Regions from separate parts of the Cryobacterium sp. TMT2-15-1 genome, predicted to be linked through region 1. Evidence: riboswitches for the same ligand, from Rfam matches in the RefSeq annotation. Region 1 holds a riboswitch; the other holds the start of a gene.
The links. A riboswitch is a leader RNA that binds a small molecule or an ion and turns the genes downstream of it on or off. The one in region 1 is predicted to bind thiamine pyrophosphate.

Region 1 (10,159 bases):
CAACTGCCGCCGCGACGGCCGTGTATACGATCGCGGCCGAACGGGCGGCGGTGGGCGCTGGCGGTCCGGGCAGTTTTGCCGTCGCGTTCCTTGACGCATTGGCGAGCGTTGACGGGTCCGCGATCCGGGCGTCGATAGCGATTTCATGACTGAGTTCAGTAGGGAGACCTTCACGCCAGGCGTGTATCTGGTCACCGACACGGCGATATGTGCCAGTCGCGGGGTGGTCGAGACGGTGCGGGCGGCGGTAGCCGGCGGCATCCAAACGGTGCAGATACGGGAGAAAGATGCGTCCGCTGCCGACTTCTATCAGCTCGTGTTGCGCATATCCGAGGCTGTCGGTGGCCGGGCCGCTATTCTCATCAACGACCGGATCGACGTGTTTCTGGCTGCCCGCGCTGCGGGTGCCCGCGTGCATGGTGTCCACGTCGGCCAAAGCGACCTTCCGGTTACGGCAGTGAGGATGATCGTCGGCGACGACGCGATCATCGGGTTGACCGCCAATACTGTCGATCACGTCCGCCAGGTGGCTCTCCTGCCGGATAGAACGGTCGACTACCTGGGTGTTGGTGTGATCCGGGCGACGGCCACGAAGGTGAACCATCCGGCGCCGATCGGCGTGGACGGTTTCGCCGGGGTCGCCGCCGTGGCAGGCCTGCCTTGCGTGGCCATTGGCGGAGTCATGCTGGACGACGTGGTCGAGCTGCGCCGGGCGCGGGCGGCAGGTGTTGCCGTGGTGTCCGCGATCTGTGCCGCGGCAGACCCGAAACGGGTGGCCGAGGAATTTGTGGAGGAGTGGAACCGATGATCCGTACCGTCTTGGCGCACACAGTACCCCGAGTTCTTAGCATCGCTGGTACTGATCCAACCGGTGGGGCCGGCATTCAGGCGGACTTGAAGAGCATCGCCGCGCAGGGCGGCTACGGGATGGCCGTCGTTACCGCACTGGTTGCCCAGAACACCCACGGGGTGAGGTCGGTGCATATTCCGCCGGTGGCCTTCCTTCGCGAGCAGCTCGATGCCGTCAGCGACGACGTCACTATCGATGCGGTCAAGATAGGGATGCTCGGCAATGCCGAGATCGTTCAGGCCGTCGATGATTGGTTGGAGAAGGTGAAACCGCCGGTGGTGGTGTTTGACCCGGTGATGGTTGCCACCAGCGGCGACCGGCTGCTCGAGCCGGCTGCAGAAAGCGCCATGATCCGGCTGCTCAGCCGGGTCGACTTGGTCACACCGAACCTGGCGGAATTAGGGGTGCTGTTGGGAGAGCCGACCGCTTCGACCTGGCCGCACGCACTCGAGCAGGGCACGCGACTCTCAGCGGCGCATAACGTCATTGTGCTGGTCAAGGGCGGCCATCTGGAGGGTGCCGTGTGCCCGGACGCGCTGGTGGATGCCACCGGACAGCTTCCCGCCGGCCGGCAGATGATTGAGGTTGCAGCCGATCGGGTGGACACCACCAATACCCACGGAACCGGATGTTCAATGTCGTCGGCGATGGCGACATTGCAGGCCCGGCTCGGGGATTGGAGCGCCGCATTATCGATGACCAAGTCCTGGTTGCAGGAGAGTCTGGAACACGCCGACGAACTCGAGGTCGGTACCGGGCGTGGTCCTATCCACCACTTTCATCGGTTGTGGGCAGGCGGGCCGACCCAAGACTGACCCGCACTGTTTCGGGGCCGGCCAGCGCGCCGATTAGCACGAGCACTCCAGCCAGTGCGAGCAGCGCCGCGACGGCACCGTGGTCGCCGAGCACATTCTGCAGGGCCGGCAGATAGTACGGGTAGAGGGCTGGAATGACGATGGAAAGGCTGTAACCGACCCCGTAGCCGCTGGAGCGCACGGCAGTCGGGAAGCGTTCGGCTAGGTAGGCGCCGACCGGGCCGTAGCCGGAAACCGTGACGATCTGCAGTGCCACGACCAGCAGCACCAGAACCGTGGTGCCGGCGGCAGCGAAGATCGCCAGGAAGATTACCGGCCCTAGTACCGCTGCGATCAGGCCGAAGCCGATGAAGAAAGCGCGTCGGCCGGTGAACGTCGACAGGTGCCCGCAACCTGCCATGGTGACGGCGCTTGCGGCGGTGCCGCACATCATCGCGAACGATATGGTTTGTGCGCCCAGGTCAGCATCGACGCCAAGTTGCCCAGTCAGCACCGGGATGGCCATGTAAGTCAGCAACCACATGCCGCTCATCAGAATGAATACCTGCCACAGCGCTCGGCGGTGTTCGCCGATGAGAATTTCCTTCAGCGGGTTCGTGCGGTGTGGCGGGTGGGTCCACGTCGGGGAATCCTGAACCCGGGCACGATAATAGGCGAGCATTCCAAAAGCGAGCACGGCGCCGAGCAGGAATGGGATGCGCCAGCCCCATACGTTGTAGCTGGCGGCGTCGAGCGTGCCGTGGAGTACGAACACCAGGCCGGCGATGGTGGCGTTGGCCCAGGGCGACATCCACATGATCAGCCCGCTGACAAGCCCTCGCCGTTCAGGCTCGGACCATTCCATCGCCAACGGAACAGCCGAGGTATATTCACCGCCGAGAAAAATTCCGCCGAGAAAACGCAGCGCCAGGATCAACAAGAGCGATCCGCCACCGAACACGGCGTGGCTGGGAACCAGTGCGATCAGCAGTGCCGTCAGCGCCACACCGGTGAGTGCGACCTTGGTCGTCGCCGTGCGGCCGATGCGGTCGGAGATCGGACCGAAGATCGCTGCTCCTATCGGCCGCCCGATCAGCGTCGCGACAAAGACCAGCCCGGCGTTGCTGACCAGGTTTTCCGACCCGAAGAGATGCGCCGCTGCCGGCGTCAGGGCGATGACGGGCAGGAAGATGTCGAATTGGTCCACATAGTTGCCGAGGATCCCGCCCCGTATGGCGCGGCGCATGCCTGGCGGTGCGGACGGCGGCAGTCGAGCGGGGGCAGAGGCGGTGCTGGGGTGGGCGTAACGCATCAACTTCACTTCCTTTGCCGGCATTACCCGGTAGGTTCAACGGTCGAAGCTGCCTCAGCTTCCTCTCAGCCCCTGCAAAAGGGCTCCCGTGTAGACGAAAAATAACATAGCACCCTGTGTCAGGGGCTGCGTTTAGCCATGTTTGCGTTCGGCCATGTTCTGGCCCTTTTTTCAGGTTGTAATTGTCTGCAAGCGCGCGCCGAGAGTGGGATCCGGCGGCGACCTCGGCGGTGAACTTGGCGGAGTCGTAATGGTGATGTTCGATGACTTGGTACGCACGCATTGAGTGTGAACCAGCACGTTGTTCGTCCAGGCTTGGCTGCTTCTTGGTTACACTCGACTTGAACACGGGAGTCCGGTGAGCCGGGCTGAGAGGAAGATTATCAATCTTCGACCGTCGAACCTGATCTGGATCATGCCAGCGCAGGGAGGCAATTTTCTCACATCCCGTGCCCTGATATTCCTGCAATCAAGGAGGGCACGACAGTGCAACTATCCCTACTCAAAAGTACGCCCTCGCCGTGGATAACGGTAGGTGCGCTCGTTCTTGCCGCAGCGACAGTTCTAAGTGGCTGCGCCTCAGGCTCGGCGACTGGCACCGCTTCGTCAACCGCGTTGACTCCGGTGGCCTTCGCCTTGGACTGGACACCGAATACCAATCACACCGGACTGTATGTCGCTCTTGAGAAGGGCTACTTCACGCAGGCGGGGCTTGAGGTGAAGGTGCTCCCATACAACCAGTCATCCACCGACGCACTCATCAACGCCGGCTCAGCTGACTTCGGTATCAGCTTCCAGGACACGGCCACCTTCGCGGCGGCATCGGGTGTGCGCAACATCTCGGTGATGTCGGTGCTGCAGCACGACGCGACGGCGATCGGGGTCCTGGCCAGCCGCGACGACATTCGCAGCCCGAAGGACCTCGACGGCAAGACCCTCGGCCTGGCAGACCCCAGCGCAACCTTCCCCGCCGAGGCGGCGGATGTCATCAAGAACGACGGCGGAACGGGCGAGTTCAGGAAAATCACGCTGGGCACCTCCGCCTATGAGGCCCTCTATGCCGGCAAAGTTGATTTCACCTCGGCATTCACGACCTGGGAGGGCATCGATGCCGCTCTTCGTGGCACCCCGATGAAGTTCTTCGCTCTGCACGACTATGGCCTACCGGACCAGTACTCGGTGATCGTCGAGGCAAACCGGGCTTGGACTGCCAAACACCCTGCCGCCACTGCTCAGTTCGTCCAGGCCCTGCAGAAGGGGTACCAGTACGCCGCCGATCGTCCGGATGCCGCGGCGAAGATTTTGATCGACGCCAACCCCGGCGTCTTCGAAAACACGGAACTCGTTTACCAAAGCCAGAAAAAACTGAGTGCTTCCTACCTCAAAGATGCCAACGGTAAAGTTGGCACCCAAACGGCAGAGACCTGGCAGCAGCTGGCCGATTTCCTCTACCGTGCCGGCCTCTTGGCCGACGAAGACGGCAAACCACTCACCACGGCGCTGGACACATCAACACTGTTCACCGAGCACTACCTCAGTGAAAAGTAGCATCACCGTGAAGCGGGCTACAGCGCCCCGCACGACGGCATTCTCGGCGCTAGCGCCTCCCGCCGCGATCCTCGTCGCCTTCGTGATCACCTGGCAGGTGGCGGTGATGGCAGGCGGAGTGCAGCCTGCGATCCTGCCCTCCCCGCAGCGCATTCTTCAGCAGGGCTGGGAGGCCCGCACCACGATCTGGGACAATACGCTCCCCACCCTGCAGGAGACGTTTCTCGGCTTCGCCGTCTCTCTGACCGTCGCTTGGACGCTGGCGATCCTGATCGATTTTTCGCCATGGCTGCGGCGAGCACTGGTGCCACTGCTGGTGGCATCCCAAGCCATACCTATCATTGCGATCGCGCCGCTGATAGTCATCTGGTTCGGATTCGGTATGCTGCCCAAAATCATCGTCATCGCCCTGGTGACATTCTTTCCAGTCACGGTCGGTCTGATTGACGGCTTCAACCGCACCGATCGAGAAGCGATCAATCTGCTGCGCAGCATGGGGGCCAACCGGTGGAAGCAGTTCGTGTATGTGCGTCTTCCGTCGGCGCTTCCCTCGTTCTTCACCGCCCTTCGAATCGGAATCGCCTACGCCGTCACCGGTGCCATTTTTGCCGAGTACGTCGGCGCCGAGCGGGGCCTGGGCATTTATATGGCGATGATGAAGAGCTCGTTTCGCACCGATCTTGTGTTGGCTGCCGTTGCGGTGACCGCGCTCGTGAGCGTGTGCCTGTTCCTGTTGACCTACGTCGCCGAACGGGCAATCATCCCTTGGCATTCGAAGGAACGCAGGAGCTGGCATGGCTGAGGCGACTCCCCCGAAGATCGAACTGCGCGGAATAGGTAAGTCTTTTCCGCTCGGCCGCGGGCAGGTGAGGTCGGTTCTCGACGACATCGCCTTCTCGGCGCAGCCCGGCGAATTCGTTGCCATGATCGGTCCTAGCGGATGCGGGAAGAGCACCATGTTCAACATCATGGCCGGCCTGGAGACGGCCAATTCCGGCGAGGTCTTGGTCGACGGGGATGTCGTCACCGGTCAACACAAACACTTCGCATACATGCCGCAGAAGGATTTGTTGTTCCCGTGGCGCAGCATTCTGGAGAACACTTCCCTCGGCCTCGAGGTTGCGGGGGAAACCAAGAAGACTGCCCGAGCACGGGCGGGCAGTCTTTTCGCGGCCTTCGGCCTGTCCGGTTTTGAAGATGCACATCCTTACGAACTCTCCGGGGGCATGCGCCAGCGCGCGGCCTTGCTGCGCACCGTGGTGCAGGGCAGAGATGTCCTGTTGCTGGACGAGCCGTTCGGGGCCCTGGACTCTCTCACCCGCACCGACATGCAGTCCTGGTTGCAGGGGGTGTGGTCTCAGAACGCCTGGACTGCGGTGCTGATCACCCACGACATCCGTGAGGCGATTTACCTCGCCGACCGAGTGGTCGTTCTCAGCGCGCGGCCGGCATCTGTGCGGCTGAACCTGACCATCGACCTGCCCCGGCCGCGCGAGGTGTCGATGACCACCTCGGCAGAGTTCGCCGGATACGAACGCACGCTCCTGGCGACCCTGCACGAGGAAACTCTCCCGCCCAGAGGACCCTAAACCGCAGCGCCAATCGTGGGGCGTTCCAGCCCCAGGTGCCCACGCAAGGTATCCGCGGTGTAGCAGGTGCGGAACAGACCGCGCCGCTGCAACACAGGGATCACCCGGTCCACGAACTCATCCAATGATTCCGGCAGCAGCGGCGGCATCACATTGAAGCCGTCCGCGGCACTGTCCTTTGTGAGTTGCTTTAGTCGGTACTCACTGACCATCCCACGGTGGCTCTTCACGTTGACGAAGCAACACTCAGAAGCCGGAAACCACACCACGCACAGGGACGTAACCCCACTTGGATTTCATGAAAACCATTCCTGGGTTTCTGAAACACCCAAGAAGGGCCGCGCGGCCTATGCGCGGCGGAAGGCAATCATGGAGCCCGTGTTCGGTCAGATCCACACCCGACAAGGAAAATTCGTTCTGCTACGCGGGTTGGAGCAAGCAGGCCACGAGCGGGACCTGATCGCTGCCTGCCACAACCTGATGAAGCTGCACACCGTGCACACCAAGGCTCTTCTCGCCACGCAAGCCGCACTGACAGCCCGCCCGGCAACCTAAGGACCAGGGCAGAACCGCCCTGCCGGGCGCCAGCGGCCTCGACCTACTGCCGCCAACGCGGCACTGGCCCTATTTTCAGTCGGCACGAGAACAAGGCAGACCCCGAAGTCCACGACGACCGCCACAGCAACGCCCCGCCCGCTGCGGCAAAATCGGCCCGAATCTCGTCGCATCAACTGCGAATAGGCGTTACTGACACACGCTCCAAGTCGCTGCTGCCTTCTTTTTGTCAGCTATCTCCTGCATGTCAGGTGCAGTAGATGGCCAGTTTTCGCAATGCGCCTTGGAGGAGTCATCAATGACCGATGCCTCACGACTGCTGGCGCTGCGGCACGAACGATCCCCGGCGCGCAAGTGAACGAAGGGGTGGTCAAGGTGTCAAATATTCAGCAATCGCCCATCACGGCCGAGTGGACAGCAGTCGACCGTGTGGATGGCCTGTCCGAGATTCGCTCAGGTGTCCGATCGGGCCCGAACACGCAGGCGAACGCCAGCCCCTTCGAGATTGCTGGCGAAGTGGAACGATGTTCCCGAAGCTCAGTCCAAACTTCAGTGAGACAAATCCGGCTTTATTTGAGAACTCACACCGGGAAAGCTGACAAGTGAGCGGATGACGGGAATCGAACCCGCGCTATCAGCTTGGGAAGCTGAAGTTCTACCATTGAACTACATCCGCACGTCCGTCGCGCAGGCAAGCCCGCACCGGAACCGTGCCAGCATATCAAGTCCGCGCCGTTAGGCTGGACCCGTGCTGCTCTCGGATCGCGATATCAAGGCTGAAGTCAACGCGGAACGAATCCGTCTGGAGCCGTACCAGGCCGACATGATCCAGCCGTCGAGCATCGACGTGCGACTCGACGGATTCTTCCGCCTCTTCGACAACCACAAGTACCCCTATATCGATCCGGCCGAAGACCAGCCCGATCTGACCCGGTTGATCGAGACCGCGGCGGGCGAACCGTTCATCCTGCACCCCGGTGAGTTCGTGCTCGGGTCCACGTACGAGAAGGTCAGCCTGCCCGACGACGTCGCCGCGCGGCTGGAGGGCAAGAGCTCGCTCGGCCGGCTCGGCCTGCTCACCCACTCGACCGCCGGCTTCATCGATCCCGGTTTCACCGGCCACGTGACGCTCGAGTTGAGCAACGTCGCCACACTGCCGATCAAGTTGTGGCCCGGCATGAAGATCGGTCAGCTCTGCTTCTTTCGGCTGAGTTCGCCCGCCGAACGTCCCTACGGCTCAAGCGCATACAGCTCCCGCTACCAGGGTCAGCGCGGGCCGACCGCGTCGCGGTCGTTCCAGAACTTCCACTGCACGGATGTGCGGGAGGCCTCGACGGGATCGACCACCGTAGCCGAGTAGCCCGGTTCACCCGCATGCAACACGCGCCCGGTAAAATCGGCCCATGACCACATCCGTGCCCAGCTTTGCCGAGGCGCTCGTCGCGCCGGGACCGACACCCGACTACCCGGGGCGGATGCGCCGCTTCGGCCAGCTGGTCGGCGCCTGGGCCGCCACCGGGTCCCGCCTCGACGAGACGACCGGCGAATGGACCGGGCGCGAATTCACCTGGATCGTCGACTTCGTGCTCGACGGGCGTGCGGTGCAAGACGTCGAGATCGTCGTGAGCGACTCGCACCCGACCGGCTTCGCGACCGTCGCCACGGCCGTCCGAGTCTATGATTCCTACGCCGGCGTGTGGCGGGTCAGCTATTTCGCCCCGGCATCCGGCGAGTACTGTCACCTCGTGGCGACCCCCCACCGCAACGGCCTGCGCCAGGACGGCACGGGCACCGACGGCCGCCCGATCCGCTGGAACTTCGTCTCAATCACACCTGACGCCTACGCCTGGGAGGGCTGGGTCTCCAACGACGAGGGTTCCACCTGGGTGCTGGTCGAGCACAACGAGGCCACCCGCATCCGTTAGCCGATCTGGTTCTGGCGGGCCTTCACCGGCAGCAGGAGAAGCAGCCCCACGAGCAAAACCAGCATGAGCCCGAGGATGCCCCAATAGGTTTCGCCGAAGATCGTCACCATCAGGGCGAACATGGTCGGCGCCAGAAAGCTCACCGCGCGGCCCGTCGTGGCGTAGAGCCCGAAGACCTCGCCCTCCCGACCGGCCGGTATCAGGCGTGCCAGAAAGGTGCGGCTGGCCGACTGGGCCGGCCCGACGAAGAGCGTCAGGGCGAGGCCGGCGGTCCAGAACACGATCTGACCGCCGTCGTGCAGCAGGAACACGATGCTGCCGAACACGATCAGGCCGATCAGGGCGGTCACGATGATCGGCTTTGCGCCGACCCGGTCGTCAAGCGCGCCGGCGATGACGGTGGCCACGCCCGCCACGACATTGGCGGCGATAGCGAAGATGATCACCTCGCCGGGTGAGAATCCGAAGACGGATGCCGCGAGCACCCCGCCGAAGGTGAAAACCCCGGCCAGGCCGTCGCGGAAGATCGCGCTCGCGATCAGGAAGTACACCGTCTGGCGGCTGGTCTTCCAGAGCCGAACGATGTCCTGCCCGAGCACGACGTAGGAACGGAGGAAGCTCACCCGGGGCCGGCGCACCGCGGCGGAAAAACGGTATTCGGGAACCGAGAACAGCACCGGCAGGGCGAACAGGCCGAACCAGGCGGCCGCGATGAGCATCGTGACCCGCACCGAAAGGCCGTACTCGCTGGTTACCCCGAACAGACCCACGTCGGGGCTGATGAAACCGAAGTACACGATGAGCAGCAGCACGATGCCGCCGATGTAGCCCATGCCCCAACCGAAACCGCTGACCCTGCCGATGGTGCGCGCGGTCGAGACCTGGGACAGCATGGCGTTGTAGTTGACGCTGGCGAACTCGAAGAAGACGTTGCCGGCGGCCACCAGAACGAGGCCGAGCAGCAGGAAGTTCGGTGACGCCTCCACGAAGAACATCGCCGCGGTGAGGCCCACCACGATGAACGTGTTGACGCCGAGCCACAGCTTGCGCCGCCCGGAGGTGTCCGAGCGCTGTCCGGTGATCGGGGCCAGCACGGCTACCAGCAGGCCGGCGATGGCGAGGGCCCAGCCGAGCTGGGCGGAAATGACGTCTTTGTCGCCGAACGAGCTGCCCGTGATGTAGACGGTGAATACGAAGGTGGTGACCACCGCATTGAACGCGGCAGAGCCCCAGTCCCAGAAGCTCCAGGCCACTACTCGGCGTCTGCTCGTTTTGTCAGGCAGCTCCCGGGCATCCGTGCTGCCCTGCTCCGCGATCCCGGTCATGCGCTGAGGCTAGTGGATGCGGGTGGCCGGAGACCATCGATTGCACGAAATCTGAAAGTTGAGTCGTTCACGCTCAACTCTCAGGTGCGTGGCTTGACTTTCGATTTGCGACACTGGCACACTTGAGCCAGCACCACTCAACTCTGTGAAATCGAGCTGAGAACATACTTTAAAGGAGAACGCACACATGGCCCGTGCAGTAGGCATCGACCTCGGAACCACCAACTCTGTGGTGGCCGTCCTCGAAGGTGGAGAACCCAC
Region 2 (10,159 bases), on a different contig from region 1:
TCAATCGAACTGGGTCGCGTACCATCTCTCCGAGCGCCCCTAACGGGCGGGCACAGTGGAATAAGCGTTGAGTGCATCAAGTCTTGCCCTTTCAGTGAGGACAAGAAACCCTGATCAGACTACGTTCGTGGTGCCCCCGGTAGGAATCGAACCTACGACAAGCGGATTAGAAGGCCGCTGCTCTATCCACTGAGCTACGGGGGCGAAGAACGATCAACGATACCGCAGACCCGGCCCGCCGGCGCTCAAAGGGCCTTCGCGGCCGCCACGAGCACCTGGGCGAGTGTCGGCACACCCGTGGCCCGGAAGACCTCGATCCCGGCCGCGTCCCGGATGATAACCGTGGGGGTGATCCGGATGCCGTCGGCCTCGGCTTCCGCGACGTCCCGCACCACGTCGAGCTCACGCACGGTCGCCTGGGGCACGAGGCGTTCGACCTCGGCCAGGACTGCCCGGGTCTGCATGCAGGGCTCACAGAAGGCGGAGGAGAAGTACGTCAATTCCATGCGAGGTAGTCTACGGAGCGCACGTCTCAGTCGCACCGCTGCCGGGATCAGCGCAACAGGGCCGGTCGGCGTCCGCCGTTAGACTCGACACATGAAAAAAAGTAGTGACCGGTTGGTTTGGATTGACTGCGAGATGACCGGTTTGGACATTGATTCCGACGAGTTGGTGGAGATCGCTGTAGTGATCACCGATTACGACCTGAACATCATCGACCCGGGACTCGACCTCATCATCAAGCCGAATCAGGCGTCGCTGGAGAACATGAACGACTTCGTGCGCAACATGCACGAGACCAGCGGGCTGATCAACGAGATCCCGAACGGAATCAGCGCCGCCGAGGCCGAGACCCTGGTGCTGGAATACGTACTGCAGTTCATCCCGGCCGAGCAGAGGGCTCCGCTGGCGGGAAATTCCATCGGCACCGACCGGGCCTTCCTGATGAAATTTATGCCTCGCCTCGACGCCCAGCTGCACTACCGCAACGTCGACGTGTCCTCGATCAAGGAACTCGCACGCCGCTGGTACCCGCGGGTTTACTTCAACGCCCCCGCGAAAGACGGCGGACACCGCGCCCTGGCTGACATCCTCGAATCCATCCGCGAACTGGCGTACTACCGCCAAACCGTGTTCGTGGCCGACCCCGGGCCGTCCAGCCAACAGGCGAAGAACAGCGCGGCCGCAGCCGTGAACATTTTCGCTGCGAACATGTAATACACTTGTCAAGTTGCCTTCTCTGTGAGAAAGCAGCGCATGGTGGGTATAGCTCAGCTGGTAGAGCATCCGGTTGTGGTCCGGAAGGCCGCGGGTTCAAGCCCCGTTACTCACCCCAATTGAAACACGCAGAAACAGTTCATCGAACGCGCGACCGGGCCCTCGGATTCGGCCGCGCGTTCGCATTTCCGGCATCGAAACGCCGCACCGAAATGGTGTCCTCGCCTCGGCCTCCCCGCGGTCCAACGGCGTCCGGGACAGCTGAAAGGGATCTCTCCATGCGTGCTCGTTTCGCCCTCCCCGCCGTCGCTGCGGTGGCCGCCCTCCTGCTCACCGGCTGCGTCGACAACACTGTGCCGGTTCCCGGAGCCGACGCCACCGCGCCCGCCAAGACCGTGACCGAAGATGCCGCCGCCTCGGCGCTGCTCCCGGAGAAGGTCCGCGCCTCCGACACGCTCGTGATCGGAACGAGCCCGAATTACTCCCCCAACGAGTTCAAGGACGATTCCGGCAACCCGATCGGCTGGGGAGTCGAACTCGGCGCCGCGGTTGCCGCGAAGTTGGGTCTGACCGCCGACTACAAGGTCGCGAATTTCGACACCATCATCCCGAGCATCATCGGCGGCGAGATGGACCTGGGAAACTCGTCCTTCACCGTCAACCTGAAGCGCCAGGAGCAGGTCGACTTCGTCAACTACTACACGGCCGGCATCCAGTGGGCCTCCGCCACCGGCACCACCGTCGACCCCGACGACGCCTGCGGCCTGAAGATCGCCGTGCAGTCCACCACCTACGAGGACACCGACGAAATCCCGGCCAAGAGCGCCGCCTGCGTCGCCGCCGGAAAGCCCCCGATCGACAAGCTCAAGTTCGACACCCAGGACCTAGCCACGAACGCCACTGTGCTCGGCCAGGCCGATGCCTTCAGCGCAGACTCCCCGGTCACCCTCTACGCGATCCAGCAGACCGCGGGCAAGCTGCAGAAGGCCGGCACCTCCTTCGACGAGTCACCTTACGGCATGGCCGTGGCGAAGAACTCCGGGATGGCAGCGGCCGTGCAGGCTGCCCTGCAGTCCATGGTCGACGACGGCTCCTACGGCGAGATCCTCAAGACCTGGGGCGTCACCGACGGCGGCCTGAGCACCATCACGATCAACGGCTGACCGGCTCCCTGAGAGGCTGAACGAATGTGAGAGGCTGAACGGATGCCGCAGCTGACTCACGAGGAGTTCGAGCGTCTCGTCGTCGACGAGCTCGACCTCCTGCCCGACGACATGGTCGACGGCCTGGACAACGTGATCTTCGTGGTCGAGGACCGACCCGAAGACGGCACGATGGACACCCTCGGGCTCTATGACGGGGTTGCCCTGACCGAGCGCGGGCAGTACGGCTTCGGTGAGATGCCGGACCGGATCGTGCTCTACCGGGAGCCGTTGCTGGAGCTCTGCGCGGATCTCGAGGAGTTGCGCGACCAGGTGCACATCACTCTGGTGCATGAGATCGCCCATTTCTACGGCATCGACGACGACAGGCTGCACGACCTCGGCTGGGGATGACCAACCACCGTTAGCCTTGCGTCATGAGTAGATCCCGGCCTGCCCGCGTCATCGGCGCCACGGTCGGCGCCCTCGTCATCCTGTCCGTCGGCGTCTACGGGCCGGCCACCCTACTGGGGCCGTTGCCTGAGGCCACCGCCACGCTGGTCACGCCGGCGGCCGGCGAGTCGGTTCCGTTCCCGCCCGCGCTGCCGGCCACCGGCGGCAGCGCCGTCATCGGCCTGGCCACGGTCACACCCGATCCGGCCTTCCCGGAGACGACGGCGCTGGACGCCGACGCTCTCGCCACCACCCTGCCTCTCGCCGTGGCCGGCACGGCCGAACCGCTGCCGATGGCCGCGGCGACGAAGATCGTGACCGCCCTGGTCGTGCTCGACGCGAAACCGCTGACCCTTGGTGAGACGGGGCCTCAGATCCCGATCACGGCCGCGGATTACCAGGACTACATCGACTACGGCAATTCCGGAGCTCGCACCGTCGTGGTCTTCCCGGGCGAACTGTGGACCGAGACCGAGCTGCTCCAGGCGATGATCCTCGGCTCCAGCAACAATCACGCCGACACGCTGGCGCGTTGGGCCTTCGGCTCCCTCGACGCCTACAGCGCCGCCGCCAACGCCTGGCTGGGCAAGCAGGGCCTCGACGGCACTCGTGTCGCCGACGCCACCGGGCTCAACGACGGAAGCGTCGGAACGGCCACCGACCTTGCCCGGCTGGCCGGCCTGGCCGCCGCCGACCCGGTGATCGGTGCCATCCTCTCCCAGCCGGCCTCCGCCCTGGTGGGCCAGCGCGGCGTGGACAACACCACGGCGTTCCTGGCCGAGGAGGGCGTCACCGGCATCACCCGCAGCTACACGGACGGGGCGGGCGTCTGTTTTCTCTTCACCGGTCAGGTGCAGGGCCCGGACTCGACCTACACCTTTGCCGGTGCCCTGCTCGGCGAACCCGATTACGACACCCTGACCAGTGACGTCACCGTCCTGATGGAGAGCGCCCGCGCCGGGGTACGCGAGCTGCCAACCCTCGCCCAGGGTGACGCCTACGTGGAGTTCAGCACACCGTGGGGGGCCGAGGCCTCCGGAACCGTGCGCACGGCCACGACGACGTACGGCTGGCTGGCCCAGGCGCCGGGCGACGCGGAGGTGATCCTGGAGACGGTGTCGACCGGCCGGGCGGGCAAGACCGTCGGCCGGGTCACGGTGGAGACCGGGGGCACCGAGGTGACGTCGACGCTGGTGCTCGACCGCACGATCAGCGCGCCGGGCCTCGGTTGGCGGCTCCTGCACCCCGTGCCGATGATCTCGGCGCTGATCGCCGTGGACCGCTAGCTGCGAAAGACTGCCGCGACCGGCCGCCGGCTACTGGTCAACGGATTTCTGGTCAGCGGCTACTCGCGCTCGCCGGTCGGCAGGAACGGGTCGCTCTCGCCCGCGTCGAACCGGTAGCGCACGTGCACGCGGCCCTGCACATCGCGCACGTCCTCCTCGTCGTACCAGAACAGCGTTTCGACCCCCTCGACGGCGGCCATCATGCTGACCCGGACGTCATGTTTGCCCTGGATCAGCACCCGGGTGTCGACCTGGCCCGCGAGGGGACCGTCAATGAATTCCGCGGTGTAAACGACATTTTCAGCACCTTGATCAGCCATACCTCCAACCTAGTCCCGGGCACCGACTTACGGGCGACGGATGTCCGGGGTCCCGGCCAGCCGGATCGTCGCCTGCCGCTCGGGCGCCTCCCGCTCTCGGTAAGCGTCCCAGCCCGCTTCCCACTGGTCCCAGTGCGACCGGAACAGTTCGCCGTCCCGGGCGAGGGCCCGCTGCTTGCGGATGCGGTCGTCGGCGGCCAGCCAGACCCGGATGTCGCTGAGTGGCGCGTGGGCGGCCGCCAGGGTTCCGCAGCCCTCCACGATCAGCGGGCGGGCCGGGTCGACCGGGTGCCATTCTGCCAACTCGCGCCGCTCCCAGTCATAGCGCCGCCAGGCGGCGGGCCGGCCCAGTCTTCTCGGGGCGAGCACCTGTTCGCGCAGGTGCGTGACGGCGGCGTCCAGCCCCTGCCAGCCGGGGTAGATGTCGTCCAGCCGCACCAGGGTGGGCCGGAGCGGTCCCGGCCAGGCGACGACGAGCGCGTCGGCGAGGGTGCTCTTGCCGGCGCCGCTCGGCCCGTCGATGAGAACGACGGGCGCCACCCCGGCGGCGGCAAGGTCGCGGAGCACGGGGGCCAGCAGCATCCGTCGGTCACCGACCGGATCGGGGGCGGCCGGTTCGAGGGCGGCCGTGGGCAGATCAGGTGAGGACAAAGTTCCAGCTTCCCGTCGCCACGGAGACGCTCACCGAGAGCAGGGCCACGGCCAGACCGATGCCGACCAGGGCCACCTCGCGCCCCCGGAAGCTGGAAGGGCGGGCCCAGGTGCGCCGCACCGAGGCGCCGAACCCGCGGGCCTCCATCGCCGTCGCGAGTTTGCTGCCGCGCCGGATCGACAGCACCAGCAGGGCGAAGGCCTGGCTGAGCAGCCGGCGCAGGACGCCGCGGTCCGCGATGCCGCGGGCCCGCCGGGCCAGTTCGAGGGCGCGCCAGTCCTCGAGGAACAGGCCGACCAGGCGCAGCCCGGCCAGACCGCCAAGCACGAAGCGGGCCGGCAGTTTCACGACTTGGCCGAGGCCGTCGGCCAGGTCGGTGGGGTCGACGGTCACGAAGAGCACGACCGACGGCAGTCCGATGGCGAGGATGCGCAGGGTCGTGGCGATGGCCAGCTCGAGTGATCCCTCGGTCACGTTCACCAGCCCGAAAGACCAATAGACCGCCCCGGCCGCCTGCCCGTAGAGCAGGGTGGTGACGCCGGCGGTGGGGGCGGCGATCCAGACCGGCAGGGTGCGCACCGCGAAGGCCTTCAGGGACAGCCCGGCCCAGAAGAAGAGCACGAACTCGCAGGCGAGGGCGACGACTGCGGAGACCCAGTCGATGGTGAGGATGAGCACGCCCGCCAGCAGCAGCGCGGCGGCCAGCTTCGCGACCGGGTTGATCCGGAAGATGGCCTGGGTTCCCCGGGCAGGCGTCAGCACGCTCACCGGGACACCGCCGCCCGCGGCGTGACGCTGCGGCCGGCCCGCCCGGCCAGATGGTACTCCCGGTCAGCCAGGGCGACCACGAAGTCGGTGTCGTGCGAGACGGCGACCACCGCGGTGCCCTCCCGCAGGAGTTCGTCGAGCAGGGCCACGATCTCCCGCCAGGTGCGCAGGTCCTGGCCGAAGGTGGGCTCGTCGAGCATGAGCAGTCGTGGCTGGGTGGCCAGCACGGTGCCCACCGACAGCCGACGTTTCTCTCCGCCGGAGAGGGTGAACGGGTTCGCCTCGGCCAGGTGGTCCAGGCGCAGGCGCTGCAGCACCTCGTCGACCCGGGCATTGATGTTCGCCTCCGGCCGTTTGAGGGCGCGCGGCCCCACGGCGAGTTCGGCCCGCACGGTGGCGGCCACGAACTGGTGCTCCGGGCTCTGGAACACGGTGCCGATGCGGGTGAGCAGCTGGCGGGACTTCCAGCGGATCGGTTCCTCGTCGGCCCCGCCGGCGAGCTCCGGGCTCGCGAGAACCGCTCCCCCGGCCGGTTTCAGCAGGCCGGCGAGGGTGAGCATCAGGGTCGATTTGCCGGCGCCGTTCGGTCCGGTGACTGCCAGAGCGGTGCCGGCGTGCACCGTGAGGTCGATGTCCCGGGCGAGCACGTCGGCGCGCGTGCGCGCGACCGCGAGGCCGGGCGTGCGGAGCAGAGGGACCGAGCCGGGCGCCGACGCCGAGCTGGTCTCGCGCCGCGATGCAGTCAGGCCGTTGCCCCGCCCGGGCACCCAGACACCCGCGGCCGCGAGCCGTTCCCCCTGCCTGGTCAGCACGTCGTCGGGATGGCCGTCGGCCAGCACTCCCCCGGCCGCGTCGAGCACGATCACCCGGTTCACAAGGTTCTGCCAGACGGCGACCCGATGTTCGATCACGATGAACGTCGCCGCGGAGCTCTCGAGCACGCGGGCAACGGAATCGCGCACATCCAGCACGCCTCCAGGGTCGAGATTCGCTGTGGGTTCGTCGAGCAGCAGCAGCCCCGGCCGCATCGCCAGCACCCCAGCGAGGGCGAGGCGCTGCTTCTGTCCACCCGACAGCGACGACGTCGGATGGCTGAGCGGCAGGTTCAGGCCGACCATGTCCAGGGCGTCGCTCACCCGGCGCCAGATCTCTTCGCGGGGCACCCCCAGGTTCTCGCAGCCGAAGGCGACGTCGTCGCCCACCCGCGCCAGGATCACCTGGGAGTCAGGGTCCTGCAGCAGCAGCCCGGCCTGGCCGCGCGCTGCGGTCGGCTCGGCGCCGTTCACAAGCAGCTGACCGCGCTGCTCGCCCTCCTCGTCGCCGCCGAGAACCCCGGCGAGGGCGTGCAGCAGAGTGGATTTGCCGGCCCCGGAGGCGCCGAGCAGCAGCACGCGCTCGCCCGGCTCGATTCTCAGGTCGAGGCCGTTGACGGCCCAGCCCCGCCGCCCGGCATGCCGCCATCCCCAGCCGCGGGCCACGACGGACGCTCCCGAGACGGATGCCGCTGCTGCCGGTGTCATCGCCGTCCCCCTAGACCTGGGTGCGGTTCGATCGCCCGGCGGCGAACCGCGACAGTGCCCCGGTGCGGGCGAGGCCACGCATGGCCAGCCAGGACAGCAGTCCGGCCACGACAATGCCGGAGACGATCGAGGAGGCGGTGTAGATGGTGATGAAGGGAACGGCCGATCCGGGGTACCAGAGCAACAGGTCGTTGACGGCGAGGGCAAGGCCGGCACCCGCGCCGGCGAGCAGGGCCACGACGAGGCGGTAGTTGGCGTAGAAGAACAGCGCGAAGACCAGCTCCGCGCCGAGACCCTGCACCAGGCCGGAGACCAGGATGGTGGCTCCCCAGGCGGTGCCGCCGACCAGAGTCGACACGACCGCCGCCAGCAGCTCGGTGTAGAGCGCGGCGCCGGGTTTGCGGATGATGAGGCCGCCGAGCACGCCGGCGAACAGCCATCCGCCGCCCAGGAGCGCCTGCAGGCCCGGCAGCAGCGGGGTGAGCAGGCCGCTGAGCGGGTTGTACGCCTGGTTCCAGACGACGAAGATGAGCCCGCTGGCCACGCCGATGACACTGGCGATGACGATGTCGACGACCCGCCACCGGAAGTTACGCGGCTGGTGGGATGTGGTGGGGGTGAGAAGGGTTGTTGTAGCGTGCACTGGTCGTGCCCTTTCCGTAGATGGTTCCAGGGCACGGGAACGAGATAATCTGCCTCCCTGCGCTGGCATGATCCAGATCAGGTTCGACGGTCGAAGCTTCAGAAGCTTCCTCTCAGCCCGGTTGACCGGACTCCCGTGTTCGAATTCAGTATAGACCTCGGCCTAGACTCGCGGGATGGAGTCCTCGCCTCGCCCCCGAATCACTGTCGGGCGCGAATGACGTTCACCGTTCCCCTCATCCTCGCCGGGCTGTTGCTGCTGTTGCTGCGCCACTTCATTTTGCGGCGACGACGGATGCGACGCGGGCTACCCGTGCGCGGTCCCTGGCATATCCCCCGGAGCTGGCGGGAAGGGCCGGGCTCCCGCCAGCGGCTGGGCCGCTGGTGGCGTAGCTGACGCGGGCGGCGATGAGCGCCCGAACGCGGTACGCTCGAAGTGGTGAGTCGGGAAGTCTGGTCGACAGCTTTGTTCGTGTGCCACAAAATCCCGATTGACTGAGGCCTGTCCATGCCGAAACCACCACCACTTCCGCCCACCCCGAGACTGAACGTCTTTCGCCGCAGCAGCTATCCCGAGTATTTGCACGTCTCGACGATCCTGCGCAAAGAGACCGTGGGCGGCGCTCTCCTGCTGGTGGCGACGGTTCTCGCGCTGATCCTGGCCAACACCGGGGCCTCCGATTTCTACTTCTCCGTGCGGGACTTTAAGATCGGCTACGAGCCGTGGCACCTCAATCTGAGCCTCGGCGCGTGGGCCGCCGACGGACTCCTGGCGATCTTCTTCTTCATTGCCGGCCTCGAACTCAAACGTGAGTTCGTCGCCGGCGATCTGCGCACCTTCAGCCGCGCGGTCGTCCCGGTCGCCGCGGCCGTCGGCGGCGTCATCGTGCCGGCTGTGATCTTCACCGCAATCGCGTTCAGCTCGGGGCCGGAAATGTTACGAGGCTGGGCCATCCCCACCGCCACCGACATCGCCTTCGCCGTGGCCGTGCTCGCCGTGATCGGCTCCAAACTGCCCAGCGCCCTGCGCATCTTCCTGCTGACCCTGGCCGTGGTCGACGACCTGCTCGCCATCGCCATCATCGCCTTCTTCTATTCCGGCGACCTCCAGCCTGTTCTGTTGCTGCTCGCCATCGTGCCGCTGGGCCTCTTCGCCTTTCTGGCGCGTAAGTACTCCTACCTGTTCGGCACCACCACGTGGGCCGCGGGCGCCGTTCTGCTGCCGCTCGGCATCGCCACCTGGGTTCTCGTGCACGGCTCCGGCATCCACGCCACGGTGGCCGGAGTGCTGCTCGGCTTCGCCGTGCCCGTGCTGCGCAGCCGACGTGGCGGCGGACCCGACGCCGGCCCGGGCCTGGCGCAGAACCTCGAGCACCGCATGCGCCCGCTCTCGGCCGGTTTCGCCGTGCCGGTGTTCGCGTTCTTCTCCGCCGGGGTCACGATCGGCGGCGTGTCGGGCCTGACCACAGCCCTCACCGACCCGGTCGCGATCGGAATCGTCGTCGCCCTGGTGGTGGGCAAGCCAGCAGGCATCATGCTCGCCACCTGGCTGGTCACCAAGACCACCCGGGGCGCCCTCGACCCGGACCTGGCCTGGGTGGATGTGATCGGCGTCGCCATGCTCGCCGGTGTCGGCTTCACGGTGTCGCTGCTGATCAGCGAGCTGGCTTTCGGGCAGGGTAGCCCGCACGACGACCACGCCAAGGTAGCTATCCTGACCGGGTCGCTGCTGGCGGCACTACTGGCGACGGTGGTGCTGCGCAGCCGCAACCGGCACTACGGGCGCATCGCCGACAAGGAGGCGCTCGACGCCGACAACGACGGCGTCCCCGACGTGTTCGAGACCGATCCGGCTCGCGACGAGCGGTTCGGCGGGCACTGACAGGGCCGGAGCGCAGCCAGCCGCCCGACTCCCTCAGTTGGAGTAAATGCTGGCCGTCACAGGCGGAACGGCGTGCCCGGCGCCGCACCAATTCGACGGAGATTCTTCGGTCAACACCCGTTTTCGAGCCCCAACCCCTGCGCACTGTTCAGGGCACAATCGCCGTCGAATTCGTTCGGGACGGATGTGCCGCAGATCCTCGGACTCGAAGGACGCGGCGGTGAGAGCGCACATTCATCCACCGCGTCGAAGCGCAATCAGCAGCCCGACATCCTC

Region 2: another riboswitch for thiamine pyrophosphate. It lies ahead of E3O62_RS05980 (ECF transporter S component); the one in region 1 lies ahead of E3O62_RS00410 (MFS transporter).

Annotation. Positions count from the first base shown of each region.
Region 1 is NZ_SOGD01000004.1:5,491-15,649, reverse strand. Features, by position in the region: gene thiM (hydroxyethylthiazole kinase) at 1-149, shown strand, start outside; gene thiE (thiamine phosphate synthase) at 146-808, shown strand; gene thiD (bifunctional hydroxymethylpyrimidine kinase/phosphomethylpyrimidine kinase) at 805-1,665, shown strand; gene E3O62_RS00410 (MFS transporter) at 1,616-2,890, opposite strand; TPP riboswitch at 2,949-3,056, opposite strand; TPP riboswitch at 3,294-3,403, shown strand; gene E3O62_RS00405 (ABC transporter substrate-binding protein) at 3,443-4,504, shown strand; gene E3O62_RS00400 (ABC transporter permease) at 4,494-5,306, shown strand; gene E3O62_RS00395 (ABC transporter ATP-binding protein) at 5,299-6,093, shown strand; partial or broken gene E3O62_RS00390 (LLM class flavin-dependent oxidoreductase) at 6,090-6,263, opposite strand; gene E3O62_RS17285 (transposase) at 6,274-6,648, shown strand; tRNA gene E3O62_RS00380 (tRNA-Gly) at 7,254-7,324, opposite strand; gene dcd (dCTP deaminase) at 7,397-8,008, shown strand; gene E3O62_RS00370 (hypothetical protein) at 8,052-8,573, shown strand; gene E3O62_RS00365 (MFS transporter) at 8,570-9,898, opposite strand; gene dnaK (molecular chaperone DnaK) at 10,086-10,159, shown strand, end outside.
Region 2 is NZ_SOGD01000026.1:21,443-31,601, forward strand. Features, by position in the region: tRNA gene E3O62_RS05925 (tRNA-Arg) at 129-204, opposite strand; gene E3O62_RS05930 (thioredoxin family protein) at 246-506, opposite strand; gene orn (oligoribonuclease) at 598-1,218, shown strand; tRNA gene E3O62_RS05940 (tRNA-His) at 1,261-1,336, shown strand; gene E3O62_RS05945 (ABC transporter substrate-binding protein) at 1,497-2,381, shown strand; gene E3O62_RS05950 (metallopeptidase family protein) at 2,424-2,774, shown strand; gene E3O62_RS05955 (D-alanyl-D-alanine carboxypeptidase family protein) at 2,798-4,099, shown strand; gene E3O62_RS05960 (hypothetical protein) at 4,159-4,419, opposite strand; gene E3O62_RS05965 (ATP-binding protein) at 4,447-5,070, opposite strand; gene E3O62_RS05970 (energy-coupling factor transporter transmembrane protein EcfT) at 5,057-5,839, opposite strand; gene E3O62_RS05975 (ABC transporter ATP-binding protein) at 5,836-7,359, opposite strand; gene E3O62_RS05980 (ECF transporter S component) at 7,370-8,002, opposite strand; TPP riboswitch at 8,040-8,149, opposite strand; gene nhaA (Na+/H+ antiporter NhaA) at 8,510-9,883, shown strand.